DNA from 3 places in the Methylovirgula sp. 4M-Z18 genome. Region 2 is predicted to be linked to each of the others. Evidence: riboswitches for the same ligand, from Rfam matches in the RefSeq annotation. Region 2 holds a riboswitch; each other region holds the start of a gene.
The links. Region 2 has a riboswitch for cobalamin ahead of V9T28_RS17110 (aromatic ring-hydroxylating oxygenase subunit alpha). Riboswitches for the same ligand answer to the same signal wherever they lie in the genome.
Positions count from the first base shown of each region.

Region 1 (9,708 bases), 2.4 Mb from region 2:
ATAGGCGAGCGGCATTTCTAAGCAGCCCTGCGGCACATAGGGATCGGCGATCGTGCGCGCATTGCCGCGATTGCCGCGCTTGCAGAAATAGGCGATGGTCGAGGCGCCCTGCAAAATCTTCATGGCCTTGACGGTCATGAGGTCGGGATCGCCGGGGCCGAGGCCGATGCAATAGAGCCGGGCGGGAGCGGGGGCGTTCATTCCGCCTCGCCGGCAAGCGCGTTGACGGTGGCCGCGGCCATGGCGCTGCCGCCTTTGCGGCCGCGCACGATGGCGAAATTGACGCCGTGCCGCGCGGCAAGCGCCTCTTTCGATTCCGCAGCGCCGATAAAACCCACCGGCATGCCGATGATGAGCGCCGGCGGCGCGGCGCCCTCGTCCAGAATTTCAAGCAGGCGGAACAGGGCGGTCGGCGCATTGCCGATCGCGACGACCGAGCCGGCAAGACGTTCCCGCCACAGATCGACTGCGGCGGCGGTACGCGTATTGCCGATGCGCGCGGCCATCGCCGGCACGTCGGCGTGATTGAGCGTGCAGATCACATCGTTGTTGGCGGGCAGGCGCTTGCGTGTTACACCATTCGCCACCATCTGCGCATCGCAGAAAATCGGTGCGCCGGTTTGCAGTGCTTGCCGCGCCGCGATCACGGCGCCCGGCGAAAATGCAATATCGGAGGCCACTTCCACCATGCCGCAGGCGTGAATGATGCGGACCGCGACGACCTCCTCCTCAGGCGTGAAGCGCGCGAGATCGGCTTCGGCGCGGATGGTCGCGAAAGAGCGGCGGTAGATCTCCTGGCCGTCGTGGATGTAGTCGTAAGAAACACTCATAAAGCAGCGGACTCGTTCATCTGTTCGGCCCGTTCACACAGGAGGCGGGCGGCATCGTCAAGGGATAATTTGTGCAAATGGGGGCTGTCTTGCGCGTTTCCGTCGAAAACCAAATCGTAACGGCCATCGTTGCCGATGAGGGTCGCGGGCGCCGCCGCCCGACGCGCGCAGCCCTTGGCGCATCCTGAGACATGCAGCGCAATGCCGGTGGGGGTGAGGCGCCGGGCCGCCGCTGCCAGGGCCAACGCGTCGGTCTGGGTCGCGGTGGTGGCGCTGAGGCAATAGGGGGCGCCCGGGCAGGCGATCACGGCAAGGCGTGGGTCGGCCGGGTCGAGAATGCCGCCAAGTGCCGTCAGCGTCTCGTGGAGTTTGGCGGACGCCTCCGCCGCGACGCCGGGGATGAGGATCGCGCGCCAAGGCGTAAGGCGAAGCTCGCCGCAGCCAAACCGCCGCGCGGCTTCCGCAAGGCCACGAAAAGAGCCGGCCGTCCAGCGACCGAAGGGCATGGCGACGCCGGTGAAGCGGGCATCGGCGTGGAAGCCGAGGCAATCCGCGCCGGAATGCCGAGCAGTACGGCTTTGAAACGGCGGCAAGGGACCGTTTTCGAGATCGAGTGCGTCAACGAAATGAGCCAGGCCGATATGCCCGATCAAATCGCGCATGCGCCTCGTCGCTTGCCGCCCTTGGGATAAATCGGTGAAGGTTCTCGCTATTTTCAGGGCAAGCGATGGCGCGGTCTCCGGCGCGCACATGTGAATGATCCAATCGCCGTCGGTGCCGTCGGGAATCGATACAGCGAAATAGATGGCCTCCTCGGCCTGCAGCGCCGTGAATCGCACATCGGCATCCACATCCGACAGGTCGAAACTGCCGCCGTCTTCGATCACGAAGCCGAATTTGGCGGGCAGGGCGGCGAGGGACGTATCGGCGGTCAAAGCCGCCTCAAGCGCGGTAACCGCTGGCCGGATGTCGAGCCGTGCGCGCGGGTCGCAGCCGGCGAGGGGGCTCGCCAAGACATTGCGCCGGTTCTCGGAGCCGGCATCCGGATCAAGCAAGCCCAGCGTGCCTAGCGCGGCGATGAGGGGCGTGTAAGTCGCTTCGGTGACGCCGCGAATCTGCACGTTGGCGCGGGACGTCACCTCGATGAGGCCGCTGCCAAATTGCGCAGCGCAATCGGCGATCCCAAGCATGGCCGCATCTGTCAGGACGCCACCGTGCGGACGAATACGCACCAGCAGCCCGTCGCCGGTCAGCATCGGCCGGTGGGCACCGGGACACCAGCCTTTCACCGCGCTCATGCCCGCCCTCCCTGCATTTCTGCGAGTCGCGGCGCGACCGAGTTGCGGCGCGAGAGCCAGAAGCCGCGCCTTTGCGCCTCGTCGAGCCGCTGGGCGATGGCCTTGGCCGCGGCCGGATTGGCATCGCACAAAAACGCCCTAACATTGTCGTCGTCGCAATAGGCGTCGAACACGAGATCGAAATGACGGCTCTGCACCGCATCGGTGAGGGCGGCATAGGCGAACAGATTATCGACGGCCTCGGCCATTTCGCTCGCGCCGCGATAGCCATGCCGCATCTGCCCGGCGATCCATTTCGGATTGGTTGCACGCGCACGCACGACGCGGGCGATTTCCTCACGGAGCAGGCGGACTTTTGCGCGGCCTTCGGACGACGTGTCGGCATGGTACAATTCCGGCTGGGCGCCGAGGCTCTGGGCGGCCGCGGCGAACCCGCCTTCATGCGCGGCAAAGACATCCGAATCGAGCAGGTCTTGCTCGGCCGTATCCTGCACGTGCACGAAGGCGTCCGCCTCGCCAACGCGTGAGCGGAACGCGCCGGCAGCAGTCTGCGCTGTAGCCTCCGCCCCGCCAAAGGCGTGCGACGTCGATTCGAGGTAGGCGCGTCCCAATTCATCGCGCGCAGCCCAATCGCCGCCCAAGGCGATGCGCGACACATCCGTGCCATAGGTGCCGGGCGCCGCGCCGAAGATGCGCAGCACTTGCGTCTGGCCGTCTCGTTTCGCTTGAGCTGCGAGCGGGTTAAAGCTTGGCTCTTCGTCAAGACCGGCCACAGCATGGATCGCCTGATCGAGTAAGGCGATTTGGGTTGCGAACACATCGCGAAACAGGCCGGAGATGCGCAAGGTCACATCGACGCGTGGCCGCTCCAATTTGGCCGGGGGCAGAATTTCAAAACCAAGCACGCGCGCGGTGGCGTGATCCCACACGGGGCGGGCGCCGAGCAGGGCAAGCACCTGAGCGATCTCGTCGCCGCCCGTGCGCATCGTCGCGCTGCCCCAGAGGTCCATGACGATGCGTTGCGGCCAATCGCCGTGATCCTGCGCGTAGCGCTGCATGATTTCGGCGGCGGTCCGCTGGCCGATTTCCCAGGCGGCGCGGGTCGGGATGTTGCGCGGATCGACCGAGTAGAGATTGCGCCCCGTGGGCAACACATCGAGACGGCCGCGCGAGGGCGCGCCGCCGGGGCCGGGTGGTACGAAGCGTCCGTTCAAGGCGGCGAGAAGATTGTGGCGCTCGTTGCGCGCGGAATCAGCGAGCAGCGTGGCGAGTTGGTTCTTGTCGCGCGTGCCGCTTGCACCGAACGATGCGATGATGTCCTCGCCCGCGCGGCTTTGCGGCGGCTGGCCGAAAATATGGAGGCCGTCGCGGATGCGCATATCCTTGAGATCGCACAGCCAGGCATCGAGCTTGGCCAGCGCGTCGATGGAGTCCTCATCTTCCGCAAGGCCGCTTTCCTGCGCAAGCCCGGTCTCGCGCGCACGGATCAGAATGGCTTCGCCAAGGTGTCGCGCGCGGCGTTTGTCGAGCAATTCGGCATTGGCATATTCGTCGAGTAAAGATTCCAGTTCGCTCGCCGCGCCATGGGATTCTGCATCGGTGAGCGGCGGCGTGAGATGCCCGACAATCACGGCGGACAGGCGCCGTTTGGCCTGCGCCGCTTCGCCAGGATTGTTGACGATGAACGGATAGATCACTGGCGTCGCGCCGAGCAGGATTTCCGGCGCGCAATCTTCGGACAATGCCGCGGCCTTGCCGGGCAGCCATTCCAATGTGCCGTGGGTCCCGCAGTGAATCATCGCATCGATGCAAAGGTCGAACCGCAGCCAGAGATAGAAGGCGATATAGGCATGGCGCGGCGGAAGATCGGCGTCGTGATACTCGCCCTTGCGTTGCTGCTGCGTGCCGCGGTCGGGTTGGACGGCAATATGCAATTTCCCGCTGCGCAGCAGGGGAAAACGGAATGCGCCGTCGCGGCAGGCCGGATCTTCCTCCGGCGCCCCCCAACGGGTCAGAACGCTTGATCGGAAGCTCTCTGGCAGGGCGTCAAACCACGTTCTGTAGGCTGCGAAAGAAGGCCCGGCGTGGGCATCGTTACCCATCAGCGCGGGCATGATGTCTTTCGTGGCGGGCAGGGCGCCGATGTCGTAATCAGCCTCGCGCAACAGGTCGGCGATCGCGGTGACGCTTGCAGGCGTGTCTAGACCAACCGCATAACCCGCGCGGCCGCCCTTTGCCGGATAATCGGAGAGCACGCAGGCGATGGCACGATCGCAAGGTTGCGTGCGGCGCAGCCGCGCCCATCGCAATGCCTGATCGGCGACGAATGTGATGCGCGACGCAATGGGCCGATGTGCGATATCGGTGAACTGCAGGTCGGGATGGCTTTGCGTCTCCGCCTTGAACGAAATCGCGCGCGAGATGAGGCGGCCATCAACTTCCGGCAGCACGACATTCATGGCGAGATCGCTCGCGCTCAGGCCACGACGGCTCAACTGCCATTGGGTCTCGTTGCTGCCGGCCAGAATCACTTGCAATACCGGCGCGTCCGCGCCGTCGAGGATGCTCGGACCATCATCGACGCGGGCGGAAAAGGCCGTCGTGTTTAAAATGACGTCGGGCTTAATTTTCGCGATCAAGGCGGCAAGCTCGGTACTCACCCGCTGATCCTTGAGGCTCGTCACGAAGACGCATTCGACCTTCATGCCGCGCGCGTGCAGGGCGTCGCTGAGGGCCAGAATGGGGGCTACGTCGCTCGCCATCAAGACGGATCGGTAGAAGACGAGAAGTGCCTGCGCCGCAGTCGCATCGCCTCCGTGACAAGCCTGCTCGAAGCGGCCGAAGGCAGGAACTTCGATGGCGGGGAGGGCAGCAAAGTCCGCGCCCAAATTCCGGTGGATCCAGGTGAGGAGCTGCGCCATGTTTTGCGCGCCACCCTGCAGGAAATAGGACCAGACCTCGCGCAACGCGCGGGGGTCGAGGCTCGACACGTCGGCGAGCCGCTCGTCAAAATTCATGTCGCCTGGAATGACGGCAAGATGAAAGCCATACTCGCGCGCTGCCCGAGCGAGTTGCTCGGCGCCGTAGCGCCAATATTCGAGCCCGCCGAGCAGGCGCACCAGCACAAAGCGGGCGCCGGCGCAGGTTCTCTCGACATAAAGATCGATGGAATAAGGGTGTTTGAGTTGTGCGAGATTGGCAAGACGCAGGCTTGGCCGCGCGCCTTGCATCGTGTTGTAAGCGGCCGCGAGCGCCGAGAGGTCGCTGTTGGTGAAGGACAGAAAGACGATGTCAGCCGGGCTCTGCGCAAGATCGATCGCTTCGACATTGTCGTCGAGCGAATAGGATTCTGTGCGCAGGAGATGCATGTCTTATCCTAACGCGATGCTATGCCGCCAATTGCGCGCGAATGGCATCTTCATTGAGGCCCTTTTCGCCGATAATTACCAGCCGGCTCTGCCGATTGTCGGTGTCCGCCCAGGCGCGGTCATATTGCTTGGTGAAGCGCGTGCCGACTCCCTGCACGAGCAGGCGCATCGGCTTGCCGAGAACTTCGACATAGCCCTTGATCCGCAGGACGTCGTGGTCTTGCGCCAATTGGCTGAGCTTTTTGACGAAATGATCGGGGTCCCGCACGGCATCGACCGGGACGATGAAGGATTCGAAATCGTCGTGGTCGTGCTCTTCCTCGTGATCGTGGTGCGAGGGGCGCGCCGCAAGGTCGTCTTCCGCTGCCGCATTGATGCCGAGCAGCACGTTTTTGGCGATTCTGCCGTCGGCGGACGGCACGATCTTGACCGCGCGCGGCACCACGGCGGTGATGTCCTTCGTTACCTGAGCCAGCATTTCGGGCGCAATGAGATCGGTCTTGTTGAGAACGATGAGATCGGCGCAGAGGAGCTGGTCTTCATAGACTTCCTCGAGCGGATTGTCGTGGTCGATCGAGGCATCCTCGGCGCGCTGCTGCTTGAGCTTTTCCGGATCGTCGGCGAAACGGCCCTCCGCGACGGCGGCGCCGTCGACCACGGCGATCACGCCATCGACGGTCAGGCGCGAGCGCACCGTCGGCCAGTCGAAGGCTTTCACCAAGGGTTTCGGCAGCGCGAGGCCGGACGTTTCCACGATGATATGCTCGGGCCGCGGCTCGCGGGCGAGCAGCGTTTCGATCGCCGGCACGAAATCGTCGGCAACCGTGCAGCACAGGCACCCGTTGGCGAGCTCGACGATATTTTCCTCGGGGCACGACTCGATGCCGCAGGATTTCAGGATTTCGCCGTCGACACCAACATCGCCGAATTCGTTGATGATGAGCGCCAGGCGCTGGCCGCCGGCATTTTCTAGCACGTTGCGGATGAGCGTGGTTTTACCGGCGCCGAGAAAGCCGGTGACGATGGTGACGGGGACTTTGCCGAGCATGCAGGAATCCTTGAAGGGTTCGAAGAGAAGAAAGACGGAATTAGACGGGGGCGAGCGGCGGCACGCGGGAGATGACGCCCTTGCGGAAACATTGCGGCCGCTCCCGCCAGGGGATGACGCCGTCCGGGCTCGCGGCGAACTTCAGGGCGCCGTCGACAATGTCGTCGGCGTGCACGGCGGGGTCGAGATCGCCAATGACATAGGTCCATTTGCCGGGGGCCGCGAGGGCCAGCGTTGCGGGCCGTTTGCAGACCGAGAGGCATTCCACGGTCTTGATCTCGACCGCATCGCGCGCCTGTTCTGGCCATTTGGCCAGGACGGCTTCGTACAGCGCGGCACCCGGCCGCTCGTCAGCGTTGAAGGTGCCCTTGCAAGTCACGCAGAAATACAATGTCGCGCCGGACGTCGGCGCGATCGTTGCCACGGATGGGGAGATCTCCGCGGTCAGGGACATGGCGCGCTCCATAGCTGCGCAATGCCGGATGCGGCGCGAGATGAAAAGGTGACGTCAAACGTCATATAATACTCCTGGCTGCCCCTCCGGCAGCCGCACGGGGTTGGTTTTAAGACGGCAGGTTTCCTGGCTCACGGGTCAAAGCCAGCGCACCCCTTCCCAAGATCGCTCTCAGTGGTTTTGGTGCAGGCTCGCCGTTTACAGTCGCGGGGGCGGCCATGGCTTCGGTTTCCCTCACCATGTTCCCTTGACATTCCTGTTTGGAATGACCGTCCGGATTGACTATGGCCACCGAAACGCGCACTTGTCAAACGCCGACTTAATGTCGCATCCAATATATCGGCCCGCCCATGCGAGAGACAGATGACCGAGCTTGATCCCAATGACGAAGCCGCCCGCCACAAGGCGAAGATGATCAAGCGCAAGGATGTGCAAGACGCTGAAGTTGCTTCGAAAACCATTACAGAAAAGGGGCTCCTGATCGTCAATACCGGCCCCGGCAAGGGCAAGTCGACGGCGGCCTTCGGACTCATCCTGCGGGCGTTGGGCTACGGTTGGCCGGTTGGTGTCGTGCAATTCATCAAGGGCGCCTGGCACACGGGCGAGCGGGCGGCCTTGCAGCGATTCAGCGATCTCGTCGAATGGCACACGATGGGCGAGGGCTTCACCTGGGAAACCCAGGATCGCGAGCGCGATGTTGCCGCGGCCGCCGCCGCCTGGCAAAAATCGCTGGAATTGATGGCGCGGCCGGAGATTCGCCTCGTCGTGCTCGACGAACTCAACATCGCCTTGCGCTACGATTATCTGCCGCTCGCCGAGGTCGTGGCGGCGCTTGCCGCGCGGCGGCCCGACCTGCATGTGATCGTCACCGGCCGCAATGCCAAGCCGGAACTGATCGCCGTCGCCGATCTCGTGACCGAGATGACGCTGGTGAAGCACCATTTTGCCGCCGGGGTGAAGGCGCAGCAAGGCATCGAATTCTAATGCTAGCCAAGGCGCTCATGCTGCAGGGCACCGGCTCGGATGTCGGTAAGTCCATTCTGGTCGCCGGCCTGTGTCGGGCCTTTGTCAACCGTGGGCTGAAGGTGCGGCCGTTCAAGCCGCAGAACATGTCGAACAACGCGGCGGTGACGGCGGACGGCGGCGAAATCGGCCGCGCGCAGGCCTTGCAGGCGCGGGCGTGCAAAGTGCCGGCCTCCGTGCACATGAACCCGGTACTGCTGAAGCCGCAAAGCATGATCGGCTCGCAGGTCGTGATGCAGGGCAAGGTGCTCGGCAATGCCAAGGCAAGCGAGTATCAGGCTTGGAAGCCGAAATTGCTCGGCGCCGTGCTGCAGAGCTTCGCCCATCTGCGCAATGAGGCCGACCTCGTGATCGTCGAGGGCGCGGGGAGCGCGTCCGAAATCAATCTGCGCGCCAATGACATTGCCAATATGGGCTTCGCCCGGGCCGCCGATGTGCCGGTGCTGCTGGTGGGAGACATCGATCGCGGCGGCGTGATCGCGCAGGTCGTCGGCACCAAGGCGGTGCTCGCGCCGGAAGATGCGGGGATGGTGGCGGGTTTCATCATCAACAAATTTCGCGGCGATCCGGCTTTGTTCGAGGCAGGGATGCGGCTGATCGTCGAGCATTCCGGCTGGCCCAGCTTCGGCTTGGTGCCGTTCTTTGCCGATGCCCATCGCCTGCCGCCGGAGGATGGGGTTGCCTTGACCCATCGTGTGAAGCTTCGGGACGGGCGCATCACCATTGCTGTGCCTGTACTGCCGCGCATTTCCAATTTCGACGATCTCGACCCGCTCAAACAGGAGCCGGATGTGCGCCTCATGCTGCTGCGGATGGGCGAACCCCTTCCGGCCGAGGCGGATGTGGTGATCCTGCCAGGGTCAAAGGCGACGATTGCCGATCTGCAGGATTTCCGGGCCGCCGGCTGGGACATCGACCTCATCGCCCATGTGCGGCGCGGCGGCCGCGTTCTTGGTCTTTGTGGCGGCTATCAAATGCTGGGCGCCAAGATCGACGATCCAGACGGGATCGAAGGGCCGGCAGGGGGATGCGACGGGCTCGGCCTTCTTGATGTGGCGACCGTTTTGACGCCGAAAAAAACATTGGTCGAAGTATCCGGCGTCACCTCCGAGGGCGCGGCCTTCCATGGTTATGAGATGCATATCGGCGAGACCATCGGCGCAGGCTTGCGGCGGCCGATGCTGACCTTTGCCGACGGCCGGCCGGATGGCGCGGTTTCGCCCGATGGCCGCGTGAAGGGCTGTTATGTGCACGGATTGTTCGCGGATGACGGCTTGCGGCGGGCCTGGCTGCAATCCCTGGGCGGTCAGGGCTCAGATCTCGCCTATGAGCAGAGCGTCGAAGCGACCCTCGACGCGCTGGCCGCGCATTTGGAAGCGCATGTTGATCTCGACGCCCTGCTTGAAACCGCGCGATAGCTCCGCCCCAAAGCGCTAGATGGCGACCAGCGCGGCCAAAATCAGCGCGAGAACGCCGGCCTGAATCACACATGCGGCGCGGTACAGTCTGATCGCCTTTTTGATGTCGTCCAGCGTCGCTTCGCGCCGCCCATCGCCCATATAGACATCCTCGACCCGCTCTTCGCCGTAGATGCGAGGGCCGGCCAGTTTGAGATCGAGCGCGCCGGCCATGGCCGCTTCCGGCCAGCCGGCATTGGGTGAGCGGTGATGGCGCGCATCGCGCAACA
Region 1 is NZ_CP149574.1:1,281,613-1,291,320, forward strand. It holds gene V9T28_RS05805 (precorrin-2 C(20)-methyltransferase) at 1-201, opposite strand, end outside; gene V9T28_RS05810 (precorrin-8X methylmutase) at 198-830, opposite strand; gene cobG (precorrin-3B synthase) at 827-2,128, opposite strand; gene cobN (cobaltochelatase subunit CobN) at 2,125-5,496, opposite strand; gene cobW (cobalamin biosynthesis protein CobW) at 5,516-6,544, opposite strand; gene V9T28_RS05830 (DUF1636 family protein) at 6,585-6,998, opposite strand; cobalamin riboswitch at 7,098-7,287, opposite strand; gene cobO (cob(I)yrinic acid a,c-diamide adenosyltransferase) at 7,362-7,982, shown strand; gene V9T28_RS05840 (cobyric acid synthase) at 7,982-9,439, shown strand; gene cbiB (adenosylcobinamide-phosphate synthase CbiB) at 9,455-9,708, opposite strand, start outside.
Region 1: it holds a riboswitch for cobalamin, as region 2 does, so the genes downstream of both, V9T28_RS05830 (DUF1636 family protein) here and V9T28_RS17110 (aromatic ring-hydroxylating oxygenase subunit alpha) in region 2, are expected to answer to the same signal.

Region 2 (9,708 bases):
CATCCTCGACGGTGCGATGGGCACCCAGATCCAAGGCCTCGGTTTCGGGGAAGATCATTTCCGTGGCAGCCGCTTCATCGGCTGCGCTTGCCACCAGCAAGGCAATAACGACCTCCTCATCCTCTCGCAGCCGGCCGCCGTCGAGGAAATCCATTATCGCTACGCCATGGCCGGCGCGGATATTATCGAGACAAATACATTCTCCTCGACGCGCATCGCCCAGGCCGATTACGCCATGGGCGACGTGGTCTACGACTTGAACCGGGATGGCGCGCGGCTCGCGCGGAGGGCTGTGCGGCGTGCCGAGCAGCAGGACGGGAAGCGCCGCTTCGTCGCCGGCGCGCTCGGTCCGACCAACCGCACCGCGTCGATCTCCCCGGATGTCAACAATCCTGGCTACCGCGCCGTGACCTTCGATGATTTGCGCCTCGCCTATCGCGAGCAATTGCGCGGGCTGATCGACGGCGGCTGCGATATCGTCCTCATCGAGACGATTTTCGATACGCTCAACGCCAAGGCGGCCATCTTTGCCAGCGAGGAGATTTTCGCCGAAAAGGGCATTCATTTGCCGGTGATGATCTCAGGCACGATCACCGATCTTTCCGGCCGGACGCTATCGGGCCAAACGCCGACCGCGTTCTGGCATTCGGTGCGGCACGCGAAACCCTTCACCGTCGGTTTCAACTGCGCGCTCGGCGCTGCCGCCATGCGCCCGCATCTGGCGGAGCTCGCCGGCGTTGCCGATAGCCTCATCTGCGCCTATCCGAATGCCGGCTTGCCGAATGCTTTCGGCCAGTACGATGAGACTCCGGAGTTCATGGCCGCTCAGGTCGAGGAGTTCGCGCGCGAAGGGCTGGTGAATGTCGTCGGCGGCTGCTGCGGTTCGACGCCGGAGCACGTTGCGGCTATTCGCGAGGCTGTTACGAAATACGAGCCGCGCGTGGCGCCCGAACGCTCGCCGCTCATGCGATTGTCCGGTCTCGAACCGTTCACGCTCACCAAGGACATTCCCTTCGTCAATGTGGGCGAACGCACGAATGTCACCGGCTCGGCGAAGTTCCGTAAATTGATCACCGCCGGCGATTTTGCCGCTGCGCTGGACGTCGCGCGCGACCAAGTCGCAAACGGCGCGCAGATCATCGACGTCAACATGGACGAGGGGTTGATCGATTCCAAAAAAGCGATCGAGGAATATCTCAATCTCATCGCCTCGGAGCCCGACATCGCCCGTGTTCCCGTGATGATCGACAGCTCCAAATGGGAGGTGATCGAGGCGGGGTTGAAATGCGTCCAGGGCAAGCCGATCGTCAATTCGATCTCGATGAAGGAGGGCGAAGACTCGTTCCTGCATCACGCGCGGCTTTGCCGGATGTATGGCGCGGCGGTGGTCGTCATGGCGTTCGACGAACTTGGCCAGGCGGATACGAAAGCCCGCAAGGTCGAGATCTGCACGCGCGCCTATAAGCTCCTGACCGAGCGGGTCGGCTTTGCGCCCGAAGACATCATTTTCGATCCCAACGTATTTGCCATCGCGACGGGCATCGAGGAGCACGACACCTATGGTGTCGATTTCATCGAGGCGACTGGGGATATCATCGCCACGCTGCCGCATGTGCATATTTCGGGCGGGGTTTCCAACCTGTCCTTTTCGTTCCGGGGCAACGAGCCGGTGCGTGAAGCGATGCATGCGGTGTTCCTCTATCATGCGATCCAGCGCGGCATGGATATGGGCATCGTCAATGCCGGCCAGCTCGCGGTCTACGAATCGATCGATCCCGATCTGCGGGAGGCCTGCGAAGACGTGGTGCTGAACCGCGCGCCCAAGGGCGGCGGGACGGCCACCGAGCGGATGCTGGAGATTGCCGAGCGCTACAGGGGGCAGGGCGCCAAAGAGGCACGCGAGAAGGACACCGCTTGGCGCGAGTGGCCGGTCGACAAGCGGCTGGAACATGCTTTGGTCAACGGCAACACGGAATTCATCGATCGGGACACGGAAGAGGCGCGGCAAAAGGCGAAGCGGCCGCTCGACGTCATCGAAGGCCCCTTGATGGCGGGTATGAATGTGGTTGGCGACCTGTTCGGCTCCGGCAAAATGTTCCTGCCGCAAGTGGTGAAGTCCGCACGGGTCATGAAACAGGCGGTGGCCGTGCTGCTGCCCTATATGGAAGCCGAAAAAGCGGCCAATGGCGGTGGCGAACGCGAGAGCGCCGGCAAAATCGTAATGGCCACCGTGAAGGGAGACGTCCACGACATCGGCAAGAATATCGTCGGCGTTGTTCTGGCCTGCAACAATTATGAGATCATCGACCTTGGCGTGATGGTGCCGGCGACGAAGATCCTGGAGACGGCGCGGGCCGTGAAGGCCGACATTATCGGTCTCTCGGGGCTGATCACGCCCTCGCTCGATGAAATGGTGCATGTCGCTTCGGAAATGGAGCGCGAGGGATTCGATATTCCGCTTCTCATCGGGGGAGCGACCACGAGCCGCGTGCACACGGCAGTGAAAATCCATCCGCGCTACCACCGGGGGCAAGCCTTCTATGTCACCGATGCGAGCCGGGCCGTCGGGGTCGTATCAAGCCTGCTCTCGGCCGAGGCCAAGCCCGGCTATGTCGAGACGATCCGGGCCGAGTACCGTAAAGTGACCGAAGCGCACGAGCGCGCCGAGCGGGAGAAGCAGCGCCTGCCGCTCGCCAAAGCCCGCGCCAATGGGCTCAAGATCGACTGGGCGAATTATACGCCGCCGAAACCGTCTTTCCTCGGCACAAAGGTATTCGAGACGTGGGACCTCGCCGAGCTGGCCCGCTATATCGATTGGACGCCGTTCTTCCAGACATGGGAACTCAAGGGCCGCTATCCGGCGATCTTGGCGGACGAGAGGCAAGGACCGGCCGCGCGGCAATTGTTCGACGATGCGCAGGCGATGCTCAAGAAAATCATCGAGGAGAAGTGGTTCGCGCCAAGGGCCGTCATCGGCTTCTGGCCGGCCAATGCCGTAGGGGACGATATCAAACTCTTCACCGATGCAAGCCGGGCAAAGGAGCTGGCCACTTTCTTCACGCTGCGGCAGCAACTCTCCAAACGTGACGGCAAGCCGAATGTCGCGCTTGCGGATTTCGTGGCGCCGCGGGAGAGCGGCAAGCTCGATTATGTCGGCGGCTTCGTGGTGACAGCCGGCATCGAGGAAGTCGCCATTGCCGAGCGCTTCGAGCGGGCTAACGACGACTACTCGTCCATCCTGGTCAAGGCGCTGGCGGACCGTTTCGCCGAGGCTTTTGCCGAGTGCCTGCATGAGCGGGTGCGCAAGGCGTTCTGGGGTTATGCGCCGAGCGAATCGTTCACGCCCGACGACCTTATCGGCGAGCCTTACGAGGGCGTTCGCCCGGCGCCCGGCTATCCGGCGCAACCCGATCACACCGAGAAGGTCACGCTCTTCCGCCTGCTCGACGCGCAAACCAAGGCGGGCGTCACTTTGACCGAGAGCATGGCCATGTGGCCCGGCTCGTCCGTCTCGGGTCTCTATCTTTCGCATCCGGACAGCTATTATTTTGGCGTCGCGAAGGTCGAGCGCGATCAGGTCGAAGACTATGCCGCGCGCAAGGATATGGACATCCGCGAGGTGGAGCGCTGGCTCGGCCCGATCCTCAACTACGTGCCTGCTCCCGCCGCCAAGGCGGCCGAATAGGGGCCTGTCGCATTTATACACAGCCGATGTCGCATTCCGGCTCATCCGCACTTCGGGAAGGTGCATTATTCGACCAGTTCGAGGTGCCCTTCGGAAATTGTCCGCAGGGATAATTGGGAAGCCGGTGTGACGCCGGCGCTGCCCCCGCAACGGTAACAGAGCCTTTGTCTCGATAAGAAACCACTGGGAGAACAAGCCTGGGAAGGTGTTGAGACAGTTCAAAAGGACGGCTCCGAAGCCCGGAAACCAGCCTTGGGTATGAAACTTGACTGATCGCGGTGGGCGGTCAGGAGGCAGGGCGTTTTGGGCTGGGGCTTGAGGCTCCGCCGGCGTTAAAACTTCCTCCATCACCACCAGTTCAGTCCTTGAGCAAAAGGACAGAACATGGATACGCGTAACGACATGCTGAAACTCCTTCGCAATCGCCGCGAAGGCTTTAGCCTCCCCCAGGCTTTCTATACCGATCCCGCCTTCTTCCAGCTCGACCTCGATCTGATCTGGTATCGCGACTGGCTGTTTGTCGGGCACGATTGCGAAGTTGCGAAGCCGGGCAGTTTCTTCACGGTGCAAGTCGGCGCCTATCCGATCGTCGTGCTGCGCGACCGTGAGGGCAAGCTTCGCGCGTTCCACAATTCCTGCCGCCATCGCGGCAGCCGGGTTTGCAACGCCCAGAAAGGCACGTCGGCGCGACTCGTCTGCCCCTATCATCAATGGACCTATGACCTCGACGGCAAGTTGCTGTTTGCCCGGCAAATGGCGGAAGGCTTCGACAAAGCCGAATTCGGATTGAAGCCGGTCGCCTGCGAAAGCGTCGCGGGCTACATCTTCATTTGCCTAGCGAAGGAGCCGGCAGAATTTGCGCCGGTCCGTCAGATGATGGAGCCTTATTTTGCGCCGCATCGGCTCGGCGAAGCCAAGGTCGCCTTCGAAAGCACGATCATCGAAAAGGGCAATTGGAAGCTCGTGTGGGAAAACAACCGCGAATGCTACCATTGCGTGGGCAACCATCCTGAACTGTGCAAGACGTTTCCCGAAGCGCCAACCGTTACCGGCGTGCAAGGCGCGGAAGATGATCCTGAGATCGTCGCCCATTGGAACAAATGCGAGGCGGCCGGGCTGCCGTCGCGTTTCCAGATCGACCAGTCCGGTCAATTTCGCGCGACGCGCGTGCCGCTTCTGCGGGATGCCGCGAGTTACACGATGAACGGCAAGCCCGCGGTACAGCGCGGTTTGTCGCACGCGGTCACGGAAGGGCGGATCGGTTCACTGCTGCTCTACCATTATCCGACGACCTGGAACCATATTCTTGGCGATCACGCCGTCACCTTCCGCGTCCTCCCGATCAGCGCGACCGAAACCGCGGTGACGACCAAATGGCTGGTGCATAAGGATGCGGTCGAGGGCGTCGACTATGACCTCGCCAATCTCACCCATGTCTGGACCGAGACGAACGATCAGGACCGCCGAATCGTCGAGGAAAATGCCTTTGGCATTGCGTCGCCCGCTTACGAGCCTGGACCTTACTCACAGATGCATGAAGGCGGCGTGCTGCAGTTCGTCGACTGGTATACGCGGTTTATCGAACCGCGCCTGAGCGAAGGCGGCAAACCCGCGCTGCGCAGCGTTGCCTAGAGGATATGAGTCATGAATGCGCTCACCGAATTTCGTCTGAACCGGCATCTCGACGAGATGGTGCCGTGGAACGACCGGCAGCAGCTCCTGGAGATCATCGATATTGTCGACGAGGCGCCGGAGGTGAAAACCTTCACCTTCCGCGCCGACGGGCAAACGTGGTTTCGCTATAAGCCCGGCCAATTCGTTACGCTCGAATTGCCGCTGCCGGACGGACCGCTGATGCGGACCTATACATTGTCCTCCTCGCCGTCGCGGCCGTTTTCGATCGCCGTTACGGTGAAGGCGCAAGGAGGCAGCGTCGGCACGCGCTGGATGTTCAACCACCTCACCGTCGGCGCGCGCATCCGCGCCTTCGGTCCGGCGGGCGATTTTTCCCTGCACAGCCATCCGGCGGCGAAATATTTCTTCATCTCGGCGGGGTCCGGCATCACGCCCATGATGTCGATGCTGCGCTGGCTGAACGATTGTGCTCCGGCGACCGATGTCGCCTGCCTCAATTGCGCGCGCCGGCCGGAGGATCTCATCTTTCGTGAGGAACTCGAGCTTCTGGGCCAGCGGATGCCAAGATTGGCGCTTACTTTGATGGTCAAGGGACGATCGATGCGCGAAAACTGGTTCGGCCATGTCGGCCGCCTTGATGCCGCGCGCCTGCCTCTGCTGGCGCCGGATTTTCGTGACCGGGAGATATTCTGCTGCGGTCCGGACGCGTTCATGCGGTCGGTGCGTGAGATGCTGGGGGCGGCCGGTTTCGACATGGCGCGCTATCACGAGGAAAGTTTCGCGATGCCGGTTGCTCCGGTACGCGAAACGGCGCCTGCTGCGGCTCCTGCGGTTCCATCTGCGGATGCGATGCAGATTCGCTTCGCCCTGTCCGATGTCGAAGGTTTCGGCGCGCCCGACGAGAGCCTGCTTACCATCGCCCGCGCGGCAGGCGTGCGGATTCCCGCTGCCTGCGAATCCGGCTTGTGCGGTACGTGCAAGGTGAAGAAAGTATCGGGCGACGTCGAGATGAATCACAATGGCGGCATTCTCGACGAGGAGATCGAAGAAGGATTTATCCTTGCCTGCTGCTCGCAGCCGAGGAGCGCCGTCGAGATCGAGGCGTGATGCACCGGGTGTTGCCCAAAACGCGCGCTCTGCGCCGTTGCGGCGTCTGATGGGGCTGAGAGACGTGACCGCCGGTCAGAAATGATCGGCGCATCATTTGAATCAAATTGCGAACATATATATAGCTGATATTATTGTATAAATTTGTATTTGCCAAAATCCGGGATCGCGGATGAGGTTGCGGAGACGACTCCTTAACTCTACGCTGGCTCCATCTCGCCGCTGCGAGTCTCCACGCCATGTCGGACTGTCCCTGGTTTTGCCGCAGAGATTCATCACGCCTAGCCCATGTCTCCATCGGATCTCCATATTCTGCTCATTGACGACAATCCGGTCCGGGCCGCGATGATCCGCGAGGGCTTGCTGGACGCTGGCCATGCGCGTGTGACCGTGATCGTCGAAATGCGGCATTTGCTGCGGCAGGTTGTCGACGTCGAGCCCGATGTGATTTTGATCGATCTTGAAAACCCCAATCGCGATGTCTTGGAAGAAATGTTTCACGTCTCGCGCAACGTGCGGCGGCCGGTGGCCATGTTTGTCGATCAATCCGACAAGGCCTCGATGGAAGCGGCGATCGACGCGGGCGTCTCGGCCTATGTGGTCGATGGCCTGCGCAAGGAGCGGCTGAAACCGATTCTCGACATGGCGATCAGCCGTTTCAATGCGTTCCATCGGTTGAGGGAGGAACTCGACCGCACCAAGCAGGCCCTCGAAGACCGGAAAGTCATCGACAAGGCCAAAGGCATTTTGATGAAGAGCCGGCATATTTCCGAGGAGGAAGCCTACACGTTGCTGCGCAAGACGGCGATGAACGAGAGCCGCCGGGTCGCCGATGTGGCGCGCGGCCTGTTGATCGCAGCAAAACTCTTGGGGTGAGGAGCTTGATTTTGGCACATTCGGGCAAGGCAAGACATCTGACCCTCGGCTTCATGCCGCTGACCGACAGCGCGACCTTGATTGCCGCCAAGGAAAAGGGCTTCGCGGCGGACGAGGGCCTCGATCTGACTTTGATGCGCGAGACCTCGTGGGCCAATATTCGCGACCGCGTGATGTTGGGGCATTTCGATGCCGCGCATATGCTCGGTCCGATGCCGGTCGCCTCGACGCTCGGCGTCGGCCACGTGGACGTGCCGATGATCGCGCCCTTTTCCCTCAGCCTGGGGGGCAATGCGATTACGCTGTCGCTGCAGGTTTTTGCGGCGATGGAGCGGGAAGGCGCGACCCTTCGGTCCGAGCCCGCCGAAATGGGGAAGGCGCTGGTGCAAGTGATCACTCGCCGGCGGGCGGATGGGCTTGCGCCGTTGACGCTCGCCGTCGTCTATCCCTATTCAGGGCACAATTACGAGCTGCGATACTGGCTGTCGGCCTCGGGCATTCACCCCGATAATGACGTCCGCCTTATCGTGCTGCCGCCTTCCTTCATGGGCGATGCCATGGCGAAGGGACAGATCGACGGCTTTTGCGCCGGCGAGCCGTGGAATTCGCTGTGTGTCGACGCGGGCACGGGCGTCTTGGCCGTCACCAAATCGGCACTCTGGCGGCAAGGGCCGGAAAAGGTCTTGGGTTTCGGCGTGGATTTTCCCAAGCGCGAGCCGGAACGTTTTGCCGCATTGCTGCGCGCTTTGTCCCGCGCTGCCCAATGGGCGGGCAATCCGGCCAATCATGGCGAACTCGCGGAACTTCTGGCGCGGCCCGGCTACGTTGCCGCTCCTGCCAACATTCTGATCCGAGCACTGAGCGGCAAGATCCTTAGGCAAAAAGGCGCGACAGCGGAGGTGCTACCGGATTTTCTCGTCCTGCACGCGCATGCCACCAACTTCCCGTGGCAAAGCCATGCCTTATGGTTCTATTCGCAAATGGTGCGCTGGGGGCAGGTGACATATTCGGCGGATATGGCGGCGAAAATCGGCCAAGTTTACCGCCCGGATCTCTACCGCGCCGTTTTGTCAGAGACCGGTATCGATCTGCCGCGCGCCAGTGCCAAGGTGGAGGGGGCGCTGAAAAACCCCACCGGCGTCGCCTCGCGCCGCGGCACGATGGTGCTCGGCCCCGACGGCTTTTTCGATGGCCGCCTTTTCGACCCCGACCGGCTCGAAGCCTATATTGCGGGCTTTGGCGATTAAAGATTGTGCAAAGCAACGCCATTTGAACAACATTGATGCTGCGTCGCACAATATTTGTTCTTGTGCCCGGCATGCCTCCAGCTTACTCTTTGATTTAGAGGGAAGATCCTCATTCGCGTAACAGGCCAATGACGGCCGCACACGCTTTTCTCGAAATCCGGGCCTGAAGGTCCGCACGTCCGCTGCTGGGCGTTGAATCTGCCGCCGCCGGCTGTTTGTCCACGCGTTTTGCATGGCCGAACGACGGCGGTTTGTTTTTTCTCGTCTTGGAGCATGGCAATGATCAGTAGGGACTTTTTCAAGGCCGGGCACTGGCCGACCTTGTTTGCATCTTTCTTCTATTTCGACATGAGCTTCATGGTCTGGATCCTTTTGGGTCCGCTCGCCGTGCAAATCTCGGGCGATCTGAAGCTCGACGCTGCGCAAAAGGGCTTCATGGTGGCGCTTCCAGTTTTGCTCGGTGCATTCTTGCGCGTCGTGAACGGGGTGCTCGTCGAGGCGATGGGCCCGAAGCGCACCGGCATCTTGAGCCAATGCATCGTGATTGGCGGTCTTCTCGTCTTTTGGCTGCTGAGCCCGCAGAATTACGGCGCGCTGCTGGCGCTTGGCCTGGTGCTGGGCTTCGCCGGCGCCTCCTTCGCGGTGGCGCTGCCGCTGGCCTCGCGTTGGTATCCGCCGCAATATCAAGGCACGGCGCTTGGCATTGCCGGCGCCGGCAATTCTGGCACTGTCTTCGCCGCCCTGTTCGCACCCGCCCTTGCCGCCATCTACGGCTGGCATAATGTCATCGGCCTTGCCGCCTTGCCGCTCGCCGTCGCGCTGATCGCCTTTGTCCTGATGGCGAAGGACAGCCCCAACAAGCCGCCGCGCAAATCCTTCAAGCAATATCTCGACGTGCTGCGCCAGAGCGACGCTTGGTGGTTCATGCTCTATTATTCCGTGACCTTCGGCGGCTTCTCCGGTCTCGCCTCGTCGCTCGGCATCTATTTCAATACGCAATATGGCCTGTCGCCGGTCACCGCGGGCTATTGCACGGCCTTGTGCGTGTTGGCCGGCTCGTTGGCGCGCCCGCTGGGCGGCGCCATGTCCGACCGGTTCGGCGGCATTCGGGTGCTGAGCCTACTTTATGCGGTTGCTGCCACGGCTTGCGTGCTCGTC
Region 2 is NZ_CP149574.1:3,694,025-3,703,732, reverse strand. It holds gene metH (methionine synthase) at 1-3,685, shown strand, start outside; cobalamin riboswitch at 3,750-3,954, shown strand; gene V9T28_RS17110 (aromatic ring-hydroxylating oxygenase subunit alpha) at 4,070-5,317, shown strand; gene V9T28_RS17105 (hybrid-cluster NAD(P)-dependent oxidoreductase) at 5,330-6,427, shown strand; gene V9T28_RS17100 (ANTAR domain-containing response regulator) at 6,716-7,303, shown strand; gene V9T28_RS17095 (CmpA/NrtA family ABC transporter substrate-binding protein) at 7,315-8,550, shown strand; gene V9T28_RS17090 (nitrate/nitrite transporter) at 8,830-9,708, shown strand, end outside.

Region 3 (9,708 bases), 1.8 Mb from region 2:
CAATGGGAGGGAATATCGGCAAGCAGCCGCTCGACGTGGCTGCGCGCGTGGGGCAACCCATCCCGCCGCGCGCGTTGCGCCGCCGTCCATCCGGCATTGAGCCGGTCGGCCGAGGTGATCGCCAGCAGGCCAATATCGCGCCGGTCTTCGGCCATCAAACCGACGGCTTCGATGGCCTCCGGGGCGAGTGCGCCGGTGTAGACGACAATCGCTTCGGCGTTCGGGCCGGGCTTGCGCATCCAATAGCCGCCGTTGATCATGTCCTGCGCGAGATCCTGCGAAATCTCGCGCTGCGGTTGCTCGATGCTGCGGGTCGAAAGCCGGAAATACACCGAACCGCCGGTCGCATCACGCAGCCATGTCGCGCCGTCTGGCTCGGCATCGCCGGCGCGCTGGATATATTCGAAGGACCAGCGCAGCAGCACGGCCAATTCGTCGACGAAAGCCGGCTCAAAGCTCGCCAATCCATCCTGCGCCATACCGATCAGCGGTGTCGCGATCGACTGATGGGCGCCGCCTTCCGGTGCAAGCGTGATCCCGGACGGCGTCGCGACGAGAATGAAACGCGCGTCCTGATAACAAGCGTAATTGAGCGCATCGAGCCCGCGTTCGATGAAGGGATCGTAGAGCGTGCCGACGGGGAGCAGCCGCTCGCCGAAGATCGAATGCGACAGGCCGAGCGCCGACAGCATGATGAACAAATTCATCTCGGCGATGCCAAGCTCGAGATGTTGCCCCTGCGGCGAGAAGGTCCAGTTGTAGGTGGACGGAATGCGTTCCGCCTTGAACAGATCGGCGGTACTGTCCTTCGCAAAGAGCCCGCGCCGATTGACCCATGCGCCAAGATTGGTGGAAACCGTCACGTCGGGCGATGTCGTCACCACGCGTTGGGCAAAAGCCGTGTCCGCCTTGGCGATTTCATGCATCAGCAGACCGAAGCCCTGTTGCGTCGACATCTGCGGCTGGGAGCCGAAGGCAAGACTCTCGGGAACGGAAATGCTGGGCGACGTGTAGCGCCGACGCCCCGACTGCGCGAAGGGCACTTTGGCCAGGAAGTCGCGCAGCGTTGCCTCTTGCTCCGAAAGGCCGGAAAAGGCCTCCCACTCCTGCCCCGCGCTGATATTCATCGCGCGGCGCAGCGACTCGACCTGGGTCGGTGTCATCAGGCCGGCATGATTGTCCTTATGGCCTGCCAGAGGCAAGCCGAAGCCCTTGATCGTGTAGGCGATGAAGCAGGTCGGCCGCGTATGTCCGCGCGCTTCCTCGAAGGCCTCCAGAATGGACGGCAGATCATGGCCGCCCAAATTCGCCATCAGCTCCGCAAGCTCGCGGTCGCTGCGCCGCTCCAGCAACTGGGACACCGGCCCCTGATCGCCCAGATCGTCCGTCAACCTTTTGCGCCATGCCGCTCCGCCCTGAAACGTTAAGGCCGAGTAGAGCTGATTTGGGCAGGCATCGATCCAGGCGCGCAGCTTGTCGCCGCCGGGTTCGGCGAAGGCGGCCTTTTGCAGCGAGCCGTATTTGAGGATGACCACGTCCCAACCGAAATTCCGGAAGATCGCCTCGAACCGCGACCACAGGCCTTCGCGCACGACAGCATCGAGACTTTGACGATTGTAATCGACGACCCACCAGGTGTGTTGCACCCCGTGCTTCCATCCCTCGAGAAGCGCCTCGAAAATATTGCCTTCATCCATTTCGGCATCGCCGATGAGCGCCACCATGCGGCCCTGGGGCCGCGCCTCGCCCCAGCCCTTGGCGTGCACGTAATCCTGGACAAGCGAGGAAAAGAGCGTCTGCGCCACGCCCAGGCCCACCGAGCCTGTGGAAAAGTCCACGTCGTCCGTGTCTTTCGTGCGCGAGGGATAGGATTGCGCGCCCTTGTAGCCGCGGAAATTCTTCAATTTGTCCAGCGTCTGATTGCCGAGCAAATATTGGATCGCATGGAAGTTCGGGCTCGCATGCGGCTTGACCGCAACGCGGTCCTCGGGGCGGAGAACGGCAAAATAAAGCGCCGTCATCAAGGTCGACAGCGAAGCCGAGGACGCCTGGTGACCACCGACCTTTAACCCGTCAGCGTGCTCCCGCAGGTGATTGGCATTGTGGATCATCCAGGTCGCCAGCCACAGAACCTTGCGCTCCAATGCGGACAGATTCTTCAAACGCTCATCGGCCATTTCCAACTCCCTTATGGGAAATAGTCTTAGACGAAGGCCGGTCCCATTTTTGACTATTTTTAGATTTTCCTTATGCAATTATTGGTGATTTTCTTCAATTTTGTCCGACCAAAGGGTGCTTTATGCCAAAAGTCGAACTGGATGCCATCGACATCAGGATCCTTCGGGCTCTGCAGGCCAACGGCAAGATCACCGTCAACGAACTTGCCGATCAGGTCGGGTTGTCGGCATCGCCCTGCGCCCGCCGGATACGCCTGCTCGAAGAGGGGGGCATCATCAAGGGCTACAGCGCGATCGTGGACCAGAAGAAAGTGGGGCTACCGATCAGCGCCTTCGCCTCGATCAAGCTCGAACGCCAGCGCGAGGAAGATCTCGACCGCTTCGCGCAGGCGGTGGCGAAATGGCCGGAGGTTGTCGACTGCTATCTCATGACCGGCGAGCGCGACTATCTGATGCGCATTGTCGCCGCCGACCTTGAATCCTACGAGCAGTTTCTCAAACAAAAGCTCACACGCCTCAATGGCGTCGCCTCCATCGAAACGAGCTTCGCCCTCGGCCAGGTCAAACGCTCGGAAGTCCTGCCGATCGGCTAAACGTTCGCCGCCTTTTGGGCGCACAGGATAAAGCGGCGATAAACAAGAGTCCGCAGCCTGTCGCGCAAATTGGCATTCCGCCGCTGCGCGGCGGCGATCGGCGCGTGCGAAAGAATTGTGAAATTCGTGAAACCCGCCTGACGCAACAACGGCATCAACCGTTCTTGCGTCAGCCCGCTGCCAAAGGGCAGGTTCGCCATGATTTGCGCGTGCCGGCTGCCGAGCGCGCTATCGTAATGGGTGTCTGGCCCGTACCACCGATCGAGCAGCGCAATAAGCCGCGCCGCAAGCCCGCCGCGACGCGTCGGCGTCGCCCAATCGCCATCGAACACCAGAAGCTTGCCGCCCGGTTTGAGCAAAGCGTGCCATTCGGCAAACGCCTTTTCGGGCTCCGTCAACGTCCAAACGAGGTGGCGGCAGACAATGGCGTCATAGCTTCCGAGCGGCTCCATCGGCCTTTCCGCATCGGCCAGCAAAAATCGCAAGCGCGCCTTGCCGGTATGCTTGCGCCGTGCGACCGCGAGCATGTGCTCCGAAAAATCGAGCGCCGTCACGTGGTGACCAAGATCATGAATGAGGCGGGTCACTTCGCCCGTCCCGCAAGCAAGCTCGAGAAAACGTCGTGGCGTGCGGCCGAGGACATTGCGGATGGGCTTTTGCCAGGCGTCGAATTCCGGTCCGGGCGGAATACGATGCCCGAAGGCGAGATCGAAGGTCTCCGAACGTTTCGACCAATAATCGCGGATCTCTTCTTTGAGATGATGGTTTGCGGTCACGATCAGTCCAACAGATATTGAACGTGGCTGCGCCCGTGCAGGTTCGAGCGCTCCACATGCACCTTCACGCCGAACACGTCGGCGATGAGCTCCGGCGTGAGCACCGCTTCGGGTGTGCCCGCTGCCACGACTTTGCCGTGCTGCAAAACCGCGAGATTGTCGCAAAACATGGCAGCGAGGTTGAGATCGTGCAGGGCAACGATGCTCGTCACCGGCAGGCCGGCGATCAATTGGAGAAGGTCAAGCTGGTGACGGATGTCGAGATGATTGGTCGGCTCGTCGAGGAGCAATTCGGTCGGCGTTTGCGCGAGGGCTCGGGCAATTTGGACCCGCTGCCGCTCGCCGCCCGACAAAGTGTGCCAAAGCTGATGCGCCTTGTCGGCAAGACCGGTATATTTCAACGCCTCCTGAACCGACGTGTCATCGCGCATCGTCCAGGGCGCCAGCCGGCCGCGGTGGGGCGTGCGCCCCAAACGGATGACCTCCAGGACCGTCACATCGGCATCCGTCGCCGACTGTTGTTCGACGAACGCCAAGCGCCGCGCGAGGTCGTGACGCGTGATGGCGCGAATATCCGTGTCGCCCAGGGTAATAATTCCGCTCTTCACCTGCCGCAAACGGCAGATCAGACGCAACAGGCTCGATTTGCCCGATCCGTTCGGCCCGAGCAGCCCTAGCATTTTGCCGGGCGGAGCGTGCAACGTCACGCCATCGACGATCAAGGTCTTGCCGCTCGCCCAGGAGACGTCCTCGACGCCGATGCTCATGGCGCCCTCCGCACCCGGTAGAGAATGATGGCAAAAGCGGGCGCGCCGAACAGCGCCGTGACGACACCGATCGGCAGGATTTGTTGCGGAATGAGAATGCGTGAAAGAATGTCGGCAATGACCATGAAGATCGCCCCAACCAAAGCGGACACAGGCAGCAGCCGCATATGGCCTGGGCCGACCAAAAAGCGCGCGGCGTGCGGGATGACGAGGCCGATGAACCCGATACAGCCGACGATACTGACCATCGCCGCGGTCATGAGTGCCGTAAGGCCGAGCAGTACGATCCGCACGCGCTGCACGTGCACGCCGAGCGTCGCGGCGGCATCCGCGCCGAAGGTAAACGCGTCCAACGTGCGGGCATAAAGCATCACCACGATGAAGCTTGCGCAAGCGACCGGCGCGGCAAGAAAAACGTCGGGCCATCGCACGCCGCTCAGGCTGCCAAGCAGCCAGAACATCACGCCGCGCGCCTGTTCGGCATTGGCCGACGTCGTGACGATGTAAGAGGTCAAGGCGTTGAACAATTGCGAGCCGGCAACGCCCGAGAGAATAATGCGCTCGGCTCCGCCGCCCGCACCGGCCGCCAGCAACGACACCAGGAAAAACGCCAGCACGGCACCCAGAAAAGCGCCGGCGGGCAAAGTCAGGAGACCGGACCCAAATCCGAGGATCATGATGGCGACGGCGCCCGTCGAGGCACCAGCCGACACGCCGAGCACGTAGGGCTCGGCGAGCGGATTGCGCAGAAGCGCCTGCAATACAACGCCGGATAAAGCCAGCGCCGCCCCGGCGCTTGCCGCCACCAGTGCTCTGCTCAGCCGATAATCCCAAATCACGCCCTCGTGGATGCGGTTCAACGTGAAATGCGTGCCAAAGGCATGATTGGCGATCGATTGCGCGATCGTCGCCAAGGGAATGGTGATGTCGCCGATGGAAATGGCCAAGCCGATCACGAGGGCGAGCAGGAGAAGAGCGACAAGGACAAGCCCTGTGAGGCCAATTCTGCTGTTCGCCGTCACGCGCGGCATGGGCATGACGCTCATTTTGGCGGCTCAGCGGCTTTGAGCGCCTTGGCGAGAATCTCAATACCGTCGATGGTCCGAATGGTCGGATTCATGTCCTGCGCATCCATGAGAACGATATGGCTGTTCTTGACCGCGCTCAACTGGCTCACCACCGGATCTGTCTTCAGAAAGTCAAGCTTCACCGCCGGATTGTCAGCGGCGTAGCGGTGGCGGCTCATGGTCGCGATGACGATCACGGCCGGATCCGCCTGCGCGATCGTTTCCCAGCCGACAAGCGGCCATTCGTCTTCGGTCGTTACCACATTCTTGGCACCAACCGTTTTCAGAATGTAGGCGGGAGCGCTGTTCTTGCCGGCGATATAGGCGTCGCCCTGTACTTCCTTGCTGGAGAACCAAAATACAACCGGCAGGTTCTTCGGGACGTCGCCAACCGACGCGACCGCAGCGGCTTCGCGCTGCTTTAAGCTGGCAATGAGTTTGTCGCCGCGATCCTGCACGTCGAAGATTTGCGCGAGCTCGCCGATCTCCTGATAGACGAGATCCATCGTGAAAAGCTCTTTGCGAACGCCGTCGCCATTGCTGCCGTTCACCTTCGCGACGCAATCGGCGGGCGACACATAGGCATTGATGCCGAGCGCATTGAATTGTTCGCGCTTGCCGACCGCCCCTTGCGGCCCAACGTGCCATTCAAACTCGGCGGCGACCAGATCGGGAGTCTGTCCGACCACCGCCTCGAAACTCGGGTCGTTGTCGGCAAGGCGCGTGATCTTGGCGTTTGCGTCGGCATATTGCGGCAGAACCGGTCCCACCCATACGGCAGTGCCGACGATTTTATCGGCAAGGCCGAGCGAGAACAGCACTTCAGTCATGCCCTGGCCGATGGAGACGACCTTGTTGGGCGCCTTGTCGAAGGTGACGGATTGCCCGCAATTGGTGATTGTCAGCGGATATTTGGTCGACTGCGCAAAAGCCGTTTGTGTGAAAGAGGCGGCGAGGCACATGCCGACGACCCAGCCGGCAAAAGATTTGCTATGAGTTGTTGCTGTGGACATTTCGTTCCCCGAACAAGAGTAGACAGGCAGATGGGCGCATGGGATGCGCCCGCGATCAGTCGATCCGCTTGACGGGAAGAACGGCCTTGGGAGAACGATTTGCGCCCTCGGCGCAGAAAACCTGTTTCATATTATCTCCTGCCCCGGCATCCCCGCCGGCAAAAATGTGCGCTGTTTGCGGCGCAAAAGGATCGCGACGGCAGGTCTCCTGGCTCACGGACAAAAGCTTTTCATCTGCCTTCCCACGTGACGGTTTAAAGCCGGCTAGCAGTGGCATGGCGCCGCTTGAAGGCGCCCAGGCCGCAAGATGCGACCATGGATGTCGGGCAATCCGCTGACAGTTGCGGGGGCAGCCACGGAGTCTGCGCGAGGCATCACCGTGTTCCCTTTTGATCCCCGAAGGGAACCGTCAAATCCCGTGTAACAGTGGCCATATCGGCGGTCAATAGAGGCTTACACGCCGATCTCAAGCCGGATATGAGGCCGACGTCCGTTACGGTCATCCCGATCCGCCTCGGTAAAATGGTCAGGAGTCAGCGCAAAACGAAACGCGGCGCCGTCGAAATGACGGCGCCGCGGGGCGCGACTTCAAGTCATGCAGCCAGTTGGTCCGCCGTTCGGCGGCCTCAAAGGGCGTCGATCAGGTCGTCGATCTTGATCGGAAAATGGCGGACGCGTTTGCCCGTTGCATGCCAAACGGCATTCGCAATGGCGCCGGCCGAACCGGTGATGCCGATTTCGCCCACGCCCTTGATGCCGAGCGCGTTCACATAAGGATCATATTCCTCGATCATGAGCGCTTCCATGGCCGGCACGTCGGCATTGACCGGCACGTGGTATTCCGCGAGATCGGCATTCAGGATGCGGCCGGAGCGGCGGTCGATGATCGCGTGCTCGTGCAGCGCGAAGGACATGCCCCAGATCATCCCGCCCAAATACTGGCTCTGTACCATGCGCGGATTGATCACCCGGCCCGCCGCAAACGCGCCGACAAGCCGCGTCACCCGGATCTGACCCAAATCGGGGTCGACCTTCACTTCGGCGAACACCGCGCCGTGGGCGTGCATGGCATAATTCGCCTGGGCCGCAGGATCGCTCGCGCTTTTGCCGCGCGCCTCGATTTCCTTGAGGCCGGCGCGGGTCAGAATATCGACATAGCTCTCGCTGCGGCTCTCGTCGTCCCGGCGGAACAGGCGCCCGCTGCGCGCCACGACACCCGCATTGCCTGCACCGAACAGCGGCGAGCGCTTATCATCCGTTGCGAGCGCAGCCAGCTTGGCGATCACCGCCGCGCCGGCATTGTGAATCGCCATGCCTGCGGTCGCGGTATGGGCCGAGCCGCCGGCAATGCCGGCATCCGGCAGATCCGAGGTCCCCGCCCTGAGCTCGACACGATCGAGATCGAGGCCAAGCCCGTCGGCGCTGATTTGCGTGAACGCCGTCCAGGCCCCCTGCCCCATGTCTTCAGCACCGGTCTCCATCAGGCCGGTGCCGTCGTCCCGCAGAACGGCGCGTGCCTCGCCTTGGAACATCAGCGCAGGAAACACGGCGGTGCCCATGCCCCAGCCGACGCGGAATCCCGCCTCGTCGCGCATCTGGCCGGGCGCCAGCGGCCGCTTGGCCCAGCCGAAACGCTCGGAGGCTTGCGCATAGCATTCGCGCAGGGCTTTCGACGAAAACGGCTTGCCGGAAATCGGCTCGACCTCGGCGTAATTCTTCAGACGGAAGGCGAGCGGATCCATGCCGCAGGCATAAGCTGCTTCGTCGATGGCGCTTTCGAGCGCGATCGAGCCCGTCGCCTCGCCGGGCGCACGCATGAAGAGCGGCGTGCCGGTGTCCAAGCGTACCGCCTCGTGCGACGTCGCGATCGCCGGACTCGCGTAAAGCGTATGCGCCACATCGGCCGCCGGTTCGAAGAAATCGTCGAAAGTGCTGGATGCGACCTTCGCGTGATGGCTGAGCGCGGTTAGCACGCCCGTGCCATCGACGCCGATGCGGACGGTCTGGCGGCTGGGCGAGCGATGCCCGACCGGCCCATACATCTGCTCGCGCCGCAGTACGAGTTTGACCGGCTTGCCAACCAGCTTCGCCGCCATCATGCCAAGGATCTGCGGGCCCGAGATCATGCCCTTCGAGCCAAAGCCGCCGCCGAGATAGGGACTGCGGATATGGATATTTTCCGGCGAAATCCCGAACAGGCCGGCGATCCGCATCTGCGCAAAAACAAACCCCTGGCTCGGCGTGTCGATCGACAATTTGTCGCCGTCCCAGTTCGCGACGATGGCATGCGGCTCGATGGGATTGTGATATTGCGCCGGCGTTTCATACGTGGCCTCAATACGCTGCACGGCTTGCGCCAATCCGGCCTCGACGTCGCCATGATTGTGCACGGCAGGAGCGCCGACGCCGACCGCGGCGGGAACAAAACTTTCATTCGCGTCGAGATCGGCCCGGGCCGGCTCCGTCTCATAGCGCGGCGCGAGCAGCGCCGCCCCTTCTGTCGCGGCTTCGAGGGTTTGCGCGATCACGACCGCAATCGCCTGATTGGCATAGCGCACCTGATCGTCCTGGAGCAGATCGACCCGAAACATGAACGGATTGTTTTTCTCGTGCGGGTGCATGGCGAGCGCCGGCTTATGCGTCGGCGTCATGACGTCGACGACACCGGCATGGGCTTTCGCCGCCGCAACATCGAGAGAGGCCACGCGGCCGCGCGCGACGGTGCTGACCGCGATGACGGCATAAAGCATTCCGGCGGGATGATTGTCGGCCGCATAACGGGCCTTGCCGGTGACTTTCATGGCGCCTTCGTGACGGGTGTTCGGTTGACCGATGTTCGAGCCGTGCCGGGCATAGGCCGGATTGCGGGTAAGGCTGATCTCAGGCATCGTGGAGCGCTCCTGGAACGGAGGAGAAGGGCGAACCGGGCAGCGCGGGAACACGCGACGGCGTTCCGCTTGCGGCCTCGGCAAGGGCGCGCACAAGGATTTTCCGCGCGAGGTCGATCTTGAAGCGGTTGTCGCCTGAGGGCTTCGCCTCCGCGAGCGCAGCATGCGCCGCCTTTTGGAAGATCTCCGCACGCGGTTTGGCGCCGATGAGGATCGCTTCGGCGGCACGGGTACGCCACGGTTTTGCGGCGACGCCGCCGAGCGCCAAGCGCGCCTGACGGATCGCGCCATCTTCGAGACGTAGCGCCGCCGCAGCGGAGACGATCGCAAACGCATAAGACGTGCGCTCGCGCAGCTTCAGATAGCGCGCATGGGCGGCGAAAGACCGCGCTTCGGCCGGAAGCCGGACCGCCGTGATGAGATCGCC
Region 3 is NZ_CP149574.1:1,893,031-1,902,738, reverse strand. It holds gene V9T28_RS08755 (transketolase) at 1-2,177, opposite strand, end outside; gene V9T28_RS08750 (Lrp/AsnC family transcriptional regulator) at 2,300-2,770, shown strand; gene V9T28_RS08745 (class I SAM-dependent methyltransferase) at 2,767-3,546, opposite strand; gene V9T28_RS08740 (ABC transporter ATP-binding protein) at 3,549-4,313, opposite strand; gene V9T28_RS08735 (FecCD family ABC transporter permease) at 4,310-5,350, opposite strand; gene V9T28_RS08730 (ABC transporter substrate-binding protein) at 5,356-6,342, opposite strand; cobalamin riboswitch at 6,575-6,819, opposite strand; gene V9T28_RS08725 (xanthine dehydrogenase family protein molybdopterin-binding subunit) at 7,020-9,281, opposite strand; gene V9T28_RS08720 (FAD binding domain-containing protein) at 9,274-9,708, opposite strand, start outside.
Region 3: it holds a riboswitch for cobalamin, as region 2 does, so the genes downstream of both, V9T28_RS08730 (ABC transporter substrate-binding protein) here and V9T28_RS17110 (aromatic ring-hydroxylating oxygenase subunit alpha) in region 2, are expected to answer to the same signal.